Regions from separate parts of the Arthrobacter sp. NicSoilB11 genome, predicted to be linked through region 4. Evidence: riboswitches for the same ligand, from Rfam matches in the RefSeq annotation. Region 4 holds a riboswitch; each other region holds the start of a gene.
What was found. A riboswitch is a leader RNA that binds a small molecule or an ion and turns the genes downstream of it on or off. The one in region 4 is predicted to bind S-adenosylmethionine.

Region 1 (3,473 bases), 1.3 Mb from region 4:
CAGTTCGGTGCTTGCCGCCAGGGCGTCGCACCAGTGCCACGCCTGGGCTACGGTGACGACGTCGAAGCTGGCGTCGGGCAGGCCTGTGGCCTCGGCAGTCCCCGGCATCGCCGTGGCAGCCGGGTAGTGTTCCGTAAGCTGGGCGAGCATGTCCGCCGAGGGGTCCACGGCCGTGACGTCCAGCCCCATGTCCAGCAGCAGCGCGGTGAATTTTCCGGTACCGGCACCCACGTCGAGGGCTTCATGGGCGTCGGCGGGCACCAGCCACCGGGCTGACTCCTCAGGGTAGCCGGGCCGGACGCGCTGGTAGTGCCTGCCGCCGTCCTGGAAGCTCTGGCCCAGTTCCCTGCGCCGCCCGTGATCAAGCTTGGGGCCACCCCGAACCACGCGTGGCCTCCTTCAGCTGACGTCCTGCGGTACCTTTCGAATTTACCGCATTCCCCTGGCACACGGTCAGCCGGCTGAAACAGGAGTGGCCGGTCTCCGGCGTCAGTCGTCGATGCAGGGCGCTGCGCCGGCTGTTCCAGGGGTGTTGGGCGCCCAGTGCGGGTAGGTGCGGGTGTCGTTGGCAGGGACCCAGCGGCCTGCGTCCACCACGTAGTCCCAGCCCAGCCCGTTGCTCCGGAGCGCCTGGATGCCGGCCAGCAGGCGCTCGGCATCTTCCAGGCGCGAACCGACGCCGAAGCTGGCGCGGAGGGAACCGGACGGCAGGCCCAGGCGCTTCAGCAGGGGGTGGGCGCAGAAGCGCCCGTCACGCAGGCCCACGCCATGCTCTGCCGAAAGGTACGCAGCCACCAGTCCTGCGTCGTAACCCTCGACGGAGAAGTTGACCACCCCGATGGTGTCCGTTTCGGGGTTGGTGTCCTTGAAGATCTGGTGAACCGTGACGCCGTCGATCCGCTGGAGTCCCTCCACCAGGAAGGAGCGGATGGCGGACTCGTGGGCGTGCCAGCGTTCCTGGTCCAGGCCGGCAATGACCTGGCTGGCGCGGGCCAGCGTGGCGGCCCCCAGGACGTTCGGCGAGCCCCCCTCATGGCGGGCCGGGCCGGTGGCCCAGCTGACGCCGTCGAGCCTGGCTTCCTTGACGGCGCCGCCCCCGGCGAGGTGCGGGACGCCGGCGTCCAGCCAGTCCGGGCGCCCCACCAGGACGCCGGCGCCGAAGGGCGCGTACAGCTTGTGGCCGGAGAAGGCGAGGTAGTCGACGTCATCCGCGCTGATGTCTATGCGGCGGTGCGGCGCGAGCTGGGCCGCATCCACCACGATCCGTGCGCCATGTTCGTGGGCCAGCGCGGCCAGCGCCCGGATGGGGAGGATTTCGCCGGTCACGTTGGAGGCCCCGGTGACCGCGACCAGGCTGACACCGCCCTGTCCAAGCTCGGCACGTACGGCCTCAAGGGTGCCGGTGATGGTGTCGGCGGCGACGATGCTGCGGTGCGGGACGCCCTGCCACGGCAGGAGATTGGCGTGGTGTTCGATGTCCAGGTACAGCACTTCGCCGTCGTGGCGGCCATCGGTCACGGGAAGGCAGCCGGCCAGCAGATTCAGCGAATCCGTCGTGTTGCGGGTGAAGATGACCGAATCATCCGGGCGGCCGCCCACGAAATCCCTGACGATGCTGCGCGCGTTCTCGTACACGGAGGTGCTGATCTGGGATGCGTATCCTGCCCCGCGGTGGACGCTGGCGTAGTAGGGGAGGATCTCATTCAGGTAAGCGGACACTACGGACAGTGCCGGGGCGGAGGCGCCGTAATCGAGGTTGGCGTACCGCACGTGGCCGCCTGAAATCAGGGGCGCCTGGATTTCGGCGCCGGTGACCGCAGCGAGCGGCCGGCCGGCTGCGGCGTGGCGTGCATGGGGGACGGCAGCTTCGGCAATGACGGGCTGGGGGGAGACGGTGGCAGTTGTCACAGAGACCTCACTTGGTACAGGACTCCGGCATAGTGGAATCCGCGCTTGCCGCATCCGCTCCGGACCGGCCTGGTCGTCACCCGGGGCACCCCACCGCGAATGGAGGGTTGCCGGCCAGCAAACCGGGGTTTTGCGCTGGCACTCGTGACCTGCATAAAAGCGTAGGACATGGGGCGGCCAGGACTGAAGCCGCGGCAATTGTTAAGGGCTTTGTTACGCGCCGCCGAATAAACGACGCCGGGCACCTGCCTTGGGAGGTGTCCGGCGTCGCATTATTCGTTCAAACGTGGAAAGCGCGTGAGTTACAGCAGATCGTCCAGGTACGGGTTCAATCGGTGCAGGACCTCCGAGTGCAGGATTGAGTTCGTGGCCAGGGCGTTCCCGCCGAACGGGCCGTCCTCGCCTTCCAGGGATGTGAACCGGCCGCCGGCCTCCACCACGATCGGCACCAGGGCAGCCATGTCATAGAGGTTCAGCTCGGGTTCGCAGGCGATGTCCACAGAGCCCTCGGCCACCATGCAATACGACCAGAAATCCCCGTAGGCCCGGGTCCGCCAGACATCCTCGGTAAGGCCGAGGAACTCGTCAAGGTTTCCGCGTTCCTTCCACCCGCCCAGGCTGGAGTAGGAGAGGGAGGCGTCGGAAAGCTTCGACACGTTGGACACGCGAAGGCGGGTGGCGGCGGCAAGGGACCTGCCCATGTACGCGCCCATGCCTTTCGCCGCCCACCAGCGCTTGCCCAGGGCCGGGGCGCTGACGACGCCCACCACCGGTTCGCCCTCATCCACGAGGGCGATCAGCGTGGCCCATACGGGAACGCCGCGGACAAAGTTCTTGGTTCCGTCAATGGGGTCGATGATCCAGCGCCGGGAACCGTGGCCGGTGCTGCCGAATTCCTCGCCCAGGACGGCGTCGCGGGGGCGTGAACGGGAGAGCTGGCCCCGGATGGCTTCCTCGGCGGCCTTGTCCGCGTCGGTGACCGGCGTCAGGTCCGGCTTGGTCTCAACGTGGAGGTCCAGGGCCTTGAAGCGGCTCATGGTCTGGTCATCCACGGAGTCGGCCAGGACATGGGCCAGGCGCAGGTCATCGTTGTAGCTCGAAGCGGGTTGGATCATGGTTCCAAACTACCGTCTGTGGACGGTTCTGCCGGGAGAACGCGTCAGTTGACGCTGCCGAGCTCCTTGGTTTCCTGTGCTTCCATCCTCGGGTCCGTGCCAAGCAGGCGCCGCAGCGAGGCCAGCCGGGCCGCGCCGGTGGGACCTGCGTGTCCGCCTGCCACCCAGTCGTCGAGGCCGCAGTTCACTGCGGTTGCGGTGTGCTTGCAGCCCCGTTCGCAGTTCTCGATGCCGGGGGAGAGGTCCGGGAAGGAGCGCAGGATGCGGTCAGGGTCCACGTGCGCCAGGCCAAAGGAACGGATGCCGGGGGTATCGATGATCCAGCTGCCGGGAGGCGCGTCCGCCAACCGCAAGGCAAGGGCCGACGACGAGGTGTGGCGGCCGCGCCCGGTCACGGCATTCACGCCGCCGGTGGCCCGCTCGGCGCCGGTCAGGGCGTTCACCATGGTG
Region 2 (3,473 bases), 930 kb from region 4:
CCCTCATTTCGGTTAAAAGAATCGAAGGGCCAGGGGAGGAAAGGAGGAGCTGCGCGAAGCGTGGGAAAGCAGGAGAAATCGCGTCTCAGGTTCTGTGACTACTACTCGTGGATGTCGTACGCCGACTTCACCACCTGGGTTGAAGCCGAAGACGAATCGGCACCGGGAATTTCGTTTACCGAGTCCGATGCCACAGGCTGAGCGGCGCAGGTCTTAAGGTTTGGCAATACCCGTGCGGGCCATGGCGTCTGCATAGGCAGTGCGCATGTCCTCCAGGTACTCCTCCTGGCGGGCCGGGGAACCGGCGAAGGCGCGGCCGCTCAGCGAGCGGACCTTGTAGGTCTTCAGGCCGCGGCGCCAGAGGAGGGGCACCTCGGTCTTCAACAGCAGGTTGGCCAGGCGGTTGGCTTCGGTGCCATGCGCCACGATCACCGAGGCGCGGGGGACCAGGGCCAGGAACTTCAGCAGGGGCTTCAGGCCTGACTGGATCTGGTCCGGAGTGAACTTGCCGTTGGCTTCGCCCGGGACGTGCCAAGGGTGGACGTTCCACGGCATGACGAACTCCGGGCGCAGGCCAAGCTTCCACTGGATCCCCAGCATGCGGGTAACAGCGTCCTGGTCGCCGGGGGTGATGAACCCGGACGGATCCACCTCGCCGATGTTGGAGAACAGGCTGATGATGCGGCATTCCTCCACGTCGTGCATGGGGTCCACGTAGGGCACCACGGTTCCGGGCTTGGCCTCCTGCAGGGAATCACACAGTTCGTTGACGGCGGCAACGCTGGGTTCGTAGCGGCGGCTCATGAGCTGTTCGTGGAATGTTTCGGGTGCCAGGGCTGTCATGAAGTGCTGGATCTCCTGCGGGGATTGGCGTTGCTGCCGCCACGGACATGGGCGCACGGCGGCACGGCACATCAGTGGCGGTTGATTGGGGTGGACCAACTCCTGGTCGGCCTACTCCAGTTTAGCAAGCCCAGGCAAGCGAAACGCCGGCCGCCCCTTCCGGTGATGGAAGGCACAGCCGGCGCGTCGGTGCGGGAGCGGCTAGAAGAGGCGCTTCGAGGCGCGGCGGGCACCCTCACCCAGTGCCTCCAGCTTGGCGAAGGCGATCTGCGGGTGCACCCTGCCGCCCAGGCCACAGTCGGTGGAGGCAATGACGTTCCCGCGGCCCACGAGGTCCGCAAAGCGGACGATCCGGTCCGCCACCAGGTCCGGGTGCTCCACCACATTGGTGGCATGCGAAACAACGCCCGGGATGATCACCTTGCCCTCGGGGAGCTTTGTGTCCTCCCACACCCGCCATTCGTGTTCGTGGCGGACGTTTGCCGCTTCAAAGGAATAGGCGCCGGCGTTGACCTGAAGCACAGAGCCGATGATGTCGGCGAACGGGATGTCCGTGGTGTGTGGGCCGTGCCAGGATCCCCAGCACACGTGCAGCCGGATCTGTTCCTGCGGCAGGCCGCGCAGCGCCCAGTTGGTCGCTTCGACGCGCAGCTGGATGAACTTCAGGTAATCGTCCAGGGACGGCTCGGGATTGATCTGGTCCCAGCTTTCGGCCAGGGACGGATCATCGAGCTGCACCGTAAGGCCGGCCTCGATGATGGCCTTGTATTCCTCCCGCATGGCATCAGCGCAGGCGTAGACGAGTTCCTCGTCGCTCTTGTAGTACTCGTTGGCTACCCGCGCGCATGAGCCAGGGGAGAGGGAGGCCACGAAGCCATCCGTGAGGCCTGCGGCGGCGAGCCCGGTCCTCAGGTTCCGGATGTCCGAGGCCACCAGGTCCTGGCCCGTGTACGTCAGCGGTCCGGCGATCTTGGGCTGGGCAACGCTCCTGCGGTGGGTGAGGATGCCGGATGCGGGATCGCTGTAGGCCTCGTTGAAGGCCTGCCGGTCGCGCCGGTCCGGGAACGAGGTCAGGACAACGTTGCCGGGGGACGAGCGGCGGACGCCGGACTCGGCCCAGCGGTCCACGGTGGTTGGCTCAAGGCCCCCGAGCCGGGCGAAGGAGTAATTCCACCACGCCCCGTAATCCACCGAGCTGGACATGGTGTGCCCGTACTCGCCGTCGTTGGGGATGTCGATGCCAAGGTCCTTCTGGCGCTGCACCACGTCCACTACGGAGGCTTCGAGGAGTTCCAGGAATTCCGGCGTGATGCCGTCGGCTTCCTTGGCGGCGTTGGCCGCAATGAGTTCAGGGGTGCGGGGCAATGAACCGGCGTGGGTCACGCGGATATGGTCGGTGTTCTGGGACATGCTGGAATCTTCCTTTCCATCGGTCCTGGCAGTAGCACCTTCGGCCGGCAGGAGTCTGCCGGGACGTGGTTGCTGCGGCGTCATTGAGCCAGGTCTCTCGGCCGCTCCGGATGGTTCACTCCCACCTAAAGCGACAGCGTGGCGGCGGGGCAACTCGGTTTCATAATGTGGCGCGGCAGCGTCCGTCGGAGCGCGTCCGCACGATTCCGCCGGAGAAAGCGACAGTTGATAACATTTAATACACCGACTTGACTTTAATTAGTAAGTAATGATGATGTAGAAACATCGGTCTTTTGGGGGAAATATCGATAATCCCCCATACCAGTGTCCCGGTTCCTACCGTTCGGGGTTTAATTCTAATTTGGGGGAAATCATGGTTGAATCAACCAGCGCTAAGCCGCGCTCGCAAAAGGCTAATAAAGTCCGCGCTATTCTTGCCGGCGGCCTTGTCTTGGGGATCGGCGCAGCCTTCACTCTCGCTGCGTGGACGGACAACGAGTGGGTCTTCGGCCAGAGCGGGAACGGCGGCGGCCCGGGTACCAAGGTCTACCACATGCAGCAGAACACGTGGTCCGGTACTTCAAGCGAGGCGGTTTGGGCTGACGAGCCGACTGCTCCCGGTGGAGCCCTGACATTCAGCGTCAATGCTGACGATCTCGTGCCGGGGTCGACGGTCTACGCCCCGATGCAGTTGCGGGCTTCCGACAAGTCCCAATCATTGGTGGCCACGCTGACGGGGGCTGCCCGGCTCGACGGAACTGATTCAGCCACCAACTCTGCAGCGCTGTACGGTGCTCTTCGGTACCAGCTGAAGAAGGAGGTGGACAAGGACCTTTGCAACGCCACCAACTTCTCCTCCAATGGAACTGATCTTGTTCCTGTTGGCTCGACCCTGAACACCCGTTCGGACACTCCGATCAACCTTCCGGCCGGAGCTACGGACGCAGCTGCGGGCACACCTGTGAGTCTTTGCTTCGCAATGACGCTCCCTTCGAATGCAAGCGTTGATCTTCAGGGATTGCGGACCACCCCCTTGTGGACCTTCAGCAGCACCGTAGGCCAGTCGTAGCCGCCACCCGTGCTTCGGATGTCCGCCAGGCGTGAGTCCGGGTTCCGGGCGGCGGCCGTGCCGTCCGGAACCCGGCTCCCGCCGGGGGTGGGAAGCGTGGCCCGGGGGTTCAGGGAGGTATTGCTTTCCGTCGTTGCCCTGCTGGGACTGG
Region 3 (3,473 bases), 1.9 Mb from region 4:
TTTGGCGATGCCCGCCTGTCCCGTGAGCAGCCAGCTGATGCTCGCCACGCCGGTATCCCTGGTGCTGGTGCGCTCGTCCCAGACAACGGCGGCCGTCCCGGCAAAAGCTGGGGAAGTGGCAGTTCCCACCACCTGGTCCCACCAGCCCGCCTTGATGTCCGCCTCCTGCGCGCCGCCGGACGCGGGGCTGTAGAAAGCAGAGGTCTGGAGGAGGAACGGCTTGTTGCGCCCCTCGGAATAGGTGCCGTAGAAGTTTTCGCCGCCGGAGGCCGTCAGCATGTCCTGGAGCTCGCCGGCCCTCGGCTGGGAGTTGACGGCGGGGCCGCCGGCCGTGTCGTCGTGATAGGCGGCCAGCCCCGCCCAGTCCACTGCGTCGTCGCCCGGGTAGTAAGGGGCGTAGGCGCTGTCGCTTGAGTTCCAGGCCCCGTCGCCGTTCGTGTCCAGGAGGGAAAAGCCTTCGGTTCCGGGCTGCGGGGCATCCCGGTTGCGGTCAAAGGGGTAGTCCTTGCCCAGGTAAGGCGCCCACACCAAGGTGGCCCGGCCGCCGTCGTACTTCTTGAACGCTGCCGCCACAGCCCTGAAGGCCTGCCGGTACGCGGCGGGCTGCTGGCCCCAGGCCACCCAGCTTGCATTCATGTCCGGGGCGAACCGGATCAGCAGCTGCCCCTTGAACCCGGACGTAAGGTCGCGCACCTGCGCTGCGAATGCTTCCGCTTCCGCGGTGCCGAGCTGGTCCAGGGGCACTGACGGCTTCACCGTGAGCAGGGCGTGGGCGCCTAGGGACGCGGCCTGCTGAAGGAAGCCGTCAAGGTCGTTCCGTTCCGCATCGCGGTAGGGGATGGTGATGTCGTGGCCGAAGACGGCCGGACTGGCACCAAGCCGGCCGCTGAAACCTGCGGCGGTGTCCTCGCCCCACTCGAGCACCGCGCCCAGCCAGGGCTTTCCCTTTTCCGGCGCAACGTCCGCCGCATGCGCCGGCGCAGCCGCCAGCAGGGCCAGGAGGCTGACGAGGGCCGCGGCCAGGAACGCCCCGATGGACGGCCGGCGGGTCCCCCGGATGGCGGCCTGGTGGCGCGATGTGTTTGCCCGCATGCTGACAGGACCCCCGGTGCTCATTGCTGTGACGACGGGGCGGCGCCCCGGTAAGAACTTTATCGGCCCTGCGGCCCCGGGCGGCACGTGGCCGGCCGCCCACCTGCGGCGATGTCCGCCGTCGCGCTTTCCTTCAACCCCGCGCCTCCCTTCAGCGCTGCTCAATTACGGAACATGACGACGGCGGCGGTGCGGCTTGGCGCGGCAGATGTTACGTTTTTGGGGAGTAATGAGTACCGGTGTGAAGCCCTGACTGGCCGGTCGGCAACCCTCCCTTTCGCGGCGGGGTGCCTCAGGTGAATACTCGGCATATCGACCGATTCGAGCTGCAAGCGTGAAAGAAGGAGATCCGTCGTGTCTGACGCACCTGCCCCTGACGAAAAATTGTCCTACCGCCTGATCACCGGCCCGGATGACCGTTCATTCTGCGAGCGGATCTCCACGGCCCTGGCCGACGGCTATGTGCTGCACGGCAGCCCGGCAGCCACCTTCAACGGCACCAGCGTGATCGTGGCGCAGGCAGTGGTCCTTCCGGCGGCAATCGCCTCGGCCGATGCCGCGGTTGCCACCGCAGTGGATGAACTGGACGCCGAATTTGAAGGCGAGTTCGACGGCGAGGGCCACGCATGAGCTACGCGGGAGACCTCACGCCCCAGGAAGCATGGGAGAAGCTGGAACAGGGCGCCATCCTGGTGGACGTCCGCACCGAGGGCGAATGGGCCCACATCGGCATTCCGGACACCAAGGCCACGGACAACGACCCCCTCTTCATCCAGTGGACCTTCCCCGGCGGCATCCCCAACCCCGACTTCATCAACGACCTCAGCCAGCAGGCGCCCGAGGACCGTTCAACCGAACTGGTGTTCCTGTGCCGCTCCGGCCAGCGGTCCATCGCGGCAGCCATCGCGGCCACCCGGGCCGGCTTCACCTCCTACAACGTGCTGGAGGGCTTTGAAGGCGAGCCGGACCGCTATGGCGAACGCACCGTCAACGGCTGGAAAAACCGCGGCCTTCCCACCAACCTCGGAAAGAACTAAGTGACCTTCAACCAAGACGCCCCCGGCTGGAACCCCGACACCCAGGCTGTCCGTGGCGGGCTGGACCGCACCAACTTCCAGGAAACGTCCGAGGCCATCTTCCTGAACTCCGGCTTCGTCTACGAATCCGCGGCAGCAGCTGAACGCGCCTTCACCGGCGAGGACGAACGCTTTGTCTACTCCCGCTACGGAAACCCGTCCGTGGCCACCTTCCAGGAGCGGCTCCGGCTGCTGGAAGGCACCGAAGCCTGCTTCGCGACGGCGTCGGGCATGTCCGCGGTGTTCACCGCGCTTGGTGCCCTGCTGGCTGCCGGCGACCGGGTGGTGGCCGCCCGGTCGCTGTTCGGTTCGTGCTTCGTGATTTTGAACGAGATCCTTCCCCGGTGGGGCGTGGAGACCGTCTTCGTGGACGGGCCGGACCTGGACCAGTGGCGCGAGGCCCTCTCCAAGCCCACCACCGCCGTCTTCTTCGAATCCCCGTCCAACCCGATGCAGGAGATCGTGGACATCGCCGCGGTCAGCGAACTTGCGCATGCCGCCGGCGCCAAGGTGGTGGCGGACAACGTCTTCGCCACTCCCCTGCTGCAGCGCTGCGGTGACCTGGGCGCCGACGTCATCGTCTACTCCGGCACCAAGCACATCGACGGCCAGGGCAGGGTCATGGGCGGCGCCATCCTGGGCACCAAGGAGTTCATCGACGGTCCCGTAAAACAGCTCATGCGCCACACCGGGCCTGCACTCTCGGCGTTCAACGCCTGGGTCCTGACCAAGGGCCTGGAGACCATGAGCCTGCGCGTGAACCATTCCTCCGCCACGGCGCTCCGGCTCGCAGAGTGGCTGGAAGAACAGCCCGCCGTGAGCTGGGTGAAGTACCCGTTGCTCAAGTCCCACCCGCAGTACGACCTGGCGGCACGGCAGATGAGCGCCGGCGGTACGGTCCTCACGCTTGAGCTGGCTCCCTCCGGCGGGCGCTCCGGCAAGGAAGCGGCCTTCGCACTGCTGGACGGGCTGCGCATCATCGACATCTCCAACAACCTTGGTGATTCGAAGTCCCTGATCACGCACCCCGCCACCACCACGCACCGCGCCATGGGGCCGGAAGGGCGCGCCGCCATTGGGCTCAGTGACGGCGTGGTACGGCTCTCGGTAGGGCTCGAGGACCCGGAGGACCTCCTCCGCGACCTGGAACAGGCACTCAAGCAGATCTAGCCGCGCGGGAAGCCCTAGCTCCTCTGGGTCCGGGCGACGCGCTTCCTCACTCTCGATGCGCAGATTCCCTGGCGCGCACCAAATATGGGCCGCGAGGAGGAATCTGCGCGTCGGGAATGGATATGCGCGTCGAAG
Region 4 (3,473 bases):
AGGCAGGGATGGGGCCCATGCCGTTCAGCACGGCCGGCTCATCGGTGAGTCCGAGCAGGGCGAAGACCGGGACGGTGACCAGGACATCGGCCCGAGGGGTGGGGACCTTGCCAACATCACCAGTGCTCCCTGTGCCGGAAACGCTGCCTGCGGCCGCCGTATCACCTGTAGCCCGTGCAGCCCCACCCGGAGCAGCCTCACCGGTGGCCGTGGTGGTTCCGGCGCCGAGGAGGAGTGATGCTGCGATGTCGGGGCGGAGTTGGGTGAGGGTGCGGGGCTCGTCAGGGCCCTGCAGGCCGCGGGCGGTGGCGGTGGTGCGGTTCCAGATGGCGCAGGCGGTGTCGCCGGGGAGGTAGAGCGAGAGCCAGGCCATGCCGTCGCGGTCGGGGGTGTATTCCATCCGCCGGTCCGCGACGCCTTTGGCGTGGCGTTTTTCGAGGGTTTCGGGGTGGTGGCGTTCCCGCCAGGCGCGGATCTTGGCGCGGAACCGGGCGGGGACGAGTTCGCCGGGGGCGGCGCCGCGGGCGGGGTTGGGGGCGTCGGGGTCGAAGAAGTGCGCCACCAAGGCAGCAGCCCCGTCAGGGGTGAGCCCCTCGGTTTCGTCGGCGACAATCCTGGCATGCTGCCACGACAGGTCACCGGCTGACAGGGCGCCCAGGAGCGGCGGCAGGGAACACACCCGGCGGGACTGTTCCACCAACCCGCCTGCGGCCGCGGAACTGACGGTCAGGACTCCGGCGATCTCCTCCACCGTTGACATCTCCGAAAACATGCGCTCATCCACGGGGGCGTCGGGGGCAAGCAGTGCCTGCTGGATTTCGACCGCTTCTGCCGCGTCCAGGGCTTTCACCGCGGCGAGCTGAGCCTCGACCCGGGAGACTGCCTCCAGCCGTTCCAGCCGGAGCTCGTACCGCCGCTGCAGCACATCCACGTCAGCGCCAACACCGGTCCCGGCGGCAAGGAAATGATCCTCACGGGTAAGAGCATCGAGGGCAGCAACAGAGGCAGAAACACCCTCCAACACCACCCCAACACCCGTGCCGATTCCCATACCCACATCATCCAGCGAGGCACCGACATTCAGACCTGGATCGCAGCGATGTAGGAAGCAGCCACTTAAATGAATTCGGCCGCCATCGGGTAGTGACGCCGTTGTCACCACCTGATGGCGGCCGAAGCTGATCCGGGTACTGGCCCGGTGAACCCCCTCCCGGACATTCCGGGAGGCTGGGGTGGAGCGTCAGATGGTGACGGCTCCGTTGGCGGTTTCAAACGTGACCGACAGGATGCCCGGAGTTCCATGCGGGGCGACCCACTCCACCGCCACGTCCTCAAGCGGCTTCTCCACCGGTTCACCCAGCCACTCGGTCACGCGGGACGCGGAGCCGGCGATGGTCAGGCAGCTCATCTTAAGGTTGCTGGGGTAGGCGTTGGACGGGTGCAGTGCCGGGTCGCCTTCCCACTTGAGCATGTACGGCACCTGGGGATCGGCGATAAGGCCAAGGATGCCAATCTGTTTCCAGACCAGCTCCCGGCCGTCCGGGAACTTGCGGTTGCCGTTCACCGCGGCGCGGCCAAGGCGTGCCTCGAACGGGGCGAGGTCGTCCACTTCGACGCACCAGCCCATCCAGCCGCCACCGGCCGCGGAACGGGCACGCACGGCCTGTCCGAACGGTGCCTTGTCCGAAGCCGGGTGGTCCAGGACCTCTACGACTTCCAGGTACTTGTGCCCGGCGAGCGGGATGATCATATTCCGGGTTCCGAACCGGGGGTGCACCCCGCCCTTCACTGCCTCAACGCCGAGGGCAGATGAAATACGTTCGGTAGTGGCCGCGAGGCCATCTTGTTCACAGGCGTAAGAGACGTGATCCATGCGCATGGCAACATCTTGGCACTTTGTGATCCGGCTCTCAGCTAAGGGTACCCTTACTGGAAAAGGGCCGGGAAAAGGGCCGGGAACATGGGCAAGAAGGACGACGGCGGCGTCCCCGGCCGGGTGCGGGGCGGCCCACCTGTGGCGGCTCGAAAGCCATGCAGGGCGACCTTGTTCGTCACAATGCTGTCCACGGCGACTACCCCGTTCCTAGACTGGGCGCAGGTCATGAGCGCCAGCGCCAAGCCCCGGCTCGCTGGCCGGCAACCCTCCACCCGCGGTGGGGTGCCCCGGGTGAGGACCTGGCTGTCCGGCAAGAGCCGGAAGCAAGCGCGGCCCGTACTGCCCCACGCATTCCGGGCCCATGTCATAGGAGACTGAGATGTCCAACGGATGGTCTTTCGAAACCCGCCAGATCCATGCCGGCCAGGAGCCCGACAGTGCCACAGGAGCCCGCGCGCTCCCCATTTACCAGACCACGTCCTTCGTGTTCCCCAGCGCCGAAAGCGCAGCCAACCGCTTTGCCCTCGCCGAACTTGCACCCATCTACACCCGGATCGGCAACCCCACCCAGGATGCCGTCGAACAGCGGATCGCCAGCCTTGAGGGAGGCCTGGCCGCATTGCTGCTGAGCTCTGGCCAGGCCGCCGAGACGTTCGCGGTGCTGAACATTGCGGAGGCGGGGGACCATATTGTGGCGAGCCCCAGCCTTTATGGCGGAACGTACAACCTGTTCGCCCACACCCTGAAGAAGTTCGGCATCTCGGTCACCTTCGTCCAGGATCCCGACAACCTGGACCAGTGGCGCGACGCCGTCCAGCCGAACACCAAGCTCTTTTTCGGTGAAGTGGTGTCCAATCCCCGCCAGGACGTCCTGGACATCGAAGGCATCTCCGAGGTGGCCCACCAGGCAGGCGTGCCACTGATCGTGGACAACACCCTGTCCACGCCCTACCTGATCCGCCCACTGGAGTGGGGTGCGGACATCGTGATCCACTCCGCCACCAAATACCTGGGCGGCCACGGCTCCGCAATTGCCGGCGTGATCGTGGACTCCGGCAAATTCGACTTCGGCAAGGACCCTGAACGGTTCCCCGGCTTCAACACCCCGGACCCCACCTACAACGGCCTGGTCTACGCCCGCGACCTAGGCGCCGACGGTGCGCTGGGTGCCAACCTCTCCTACATCCTCAAGGCCCGCGTCCAGCTGCTGCGCGACCTTGGCTCGGCGGTTTCCCCCTTCAACGCCTTCCTGATCTCCCAGGGCCTGGAGACGCTGAGCCTGCGGGTGGAACGCCACGTTGCCAACGCCACTGAAGTGGCGCGCTGGCTGGAAGGACGGGACGACGTCGAATCCGTCGCCTACGCCGGGTTGCCCTCCAGCCCCTGGTACGAGCGTGGCCGCAAGTACGGGCCCAAGGGAACGGGCGCCGTCGTGGCCTTCAACCTTGCCGGCGGAGCGGAGGCGGGCAAGCGCTTCGTCGACGCCCTGGAGCTGCACTCCCACGTGGCCAACATCGGCGACGTCCGCTCCCTGGTCATCCACCCGGCGTCGACCACCCACAGCCAGCTCTCGCCGGAGCAGCAAGCGGTGGCCGGG

Region 1: another riboswitch for S-adenosylmethionine. It lies ahead of LDO14_RS12870 (aminotransferase class V-fold PLP-dependent enzyme); the one in region 4 lies ahead of LDO14_RS07055 (bifunctional o-acetylhomoserine/o-acetylserine sulfhydrylase).
Region 2: another riboswitch for S-adenosylmethionine. It lies ahead of LDO14_RS02890 (cobalamin-independent methionine synthase II family protein); the one in region 4 lies ahead of LDO14_RS07055 (bifunctional o-acetylhomoserine/o-acetylserine sulfhydrylase).
Region 3: another riboswitch for S-adenosylmethionine. It lies ahead of LDO14_RS18915 (DUF1737 domain-containing protein); the one in region 4 lies ahead of LDO14_RS07055 (bifunctional o-acetylhomoserine/o-acetylserine sulfhydrylase).

The regions. Positions count from the first base shown of each region.
Region 1 is NZ_AP024657.1:2,771,954-2,775,426, reverse strand. Features, by position in the region: gene LDO14_RS12875 (class I SAM-dependent methyltransferase) at 1-387, opposite strand, end outside; gene LDO14_RS12870 (aminotransferase class V-fold PLP-dependent enzyme) at 490-1,908, opposite strand; SAM riboswitch class IV at 1,945-2,058, opposite strand; gene hisN (histidinol-phosphatase) at 2,211-3,023, opposite strand; gene rsgA (ribosome small subunit-dependent GTPase A) at 3,068-3,473, opposite strand, start outside.
Region 2 is NZ_AP024657.1:589,281-592,753, forward strand. Features, by position in the region: gene LDO14_RS02880 (hypothetical protein) at 61-201, shown strand; gene LDO14_RS02885 (uracil-DNA glycosylase) at 214-843, opposite strand; gene LDO14_RS02890 (cobalamin-independent methionine synthase II family protein) at 1,045-2,253, opposite strand; SAM riboswitch class I at 2,267-2,370, opposite strand; gene LDO14_RS02895 (SipW-dependent-type signal peptide-containing protein) at 2,627-3,322, shown strand; gene LDO14_RS02900 (S26 family signal peptidase) at 3,341-3,473, shown strand, end outside.
Region 3 is NZ_AP024657.1:4,054,030-4,057,502, forward strand. Features, by position in the region: gene opgC (OpgC domain-containing protein) at 1-1,092, opposite strand, end outside; SAM riboswitch class IV at 1,318-1,433, shown strand; gene LDO14_RS18915 (DUF1737 domain-containing protein) at 1,447-1,722, shown strand; gene LDO14_RS18920 (rhodanese-like domain-containing protein) at 1,719-2,129, shown strand; gene LDO14_RS18925 (O-succinylhomoserine sulfhydrylase) at 2,130-3,338, shown strand.
Region 4 is NZ_AP024657.1:1,521,184-1,524,656, forward strand. Features, by position in the region: gene LDO14_RS07045 (HNH endonuclease signature motif containing protein) at 1-1,051, opposite strand, end outside; gene LDO14_RS07050 (VOC family protein) at 1,241-1,879, opposite strand; SAM riboswitch class IV at 2,098-2,212, shown strand; gene LDO14_RS07055 (bifunctional o-acetylhomoserine/o-acetylserine sulfhydrylase) at 2,256-3,473, shown strand, end outside.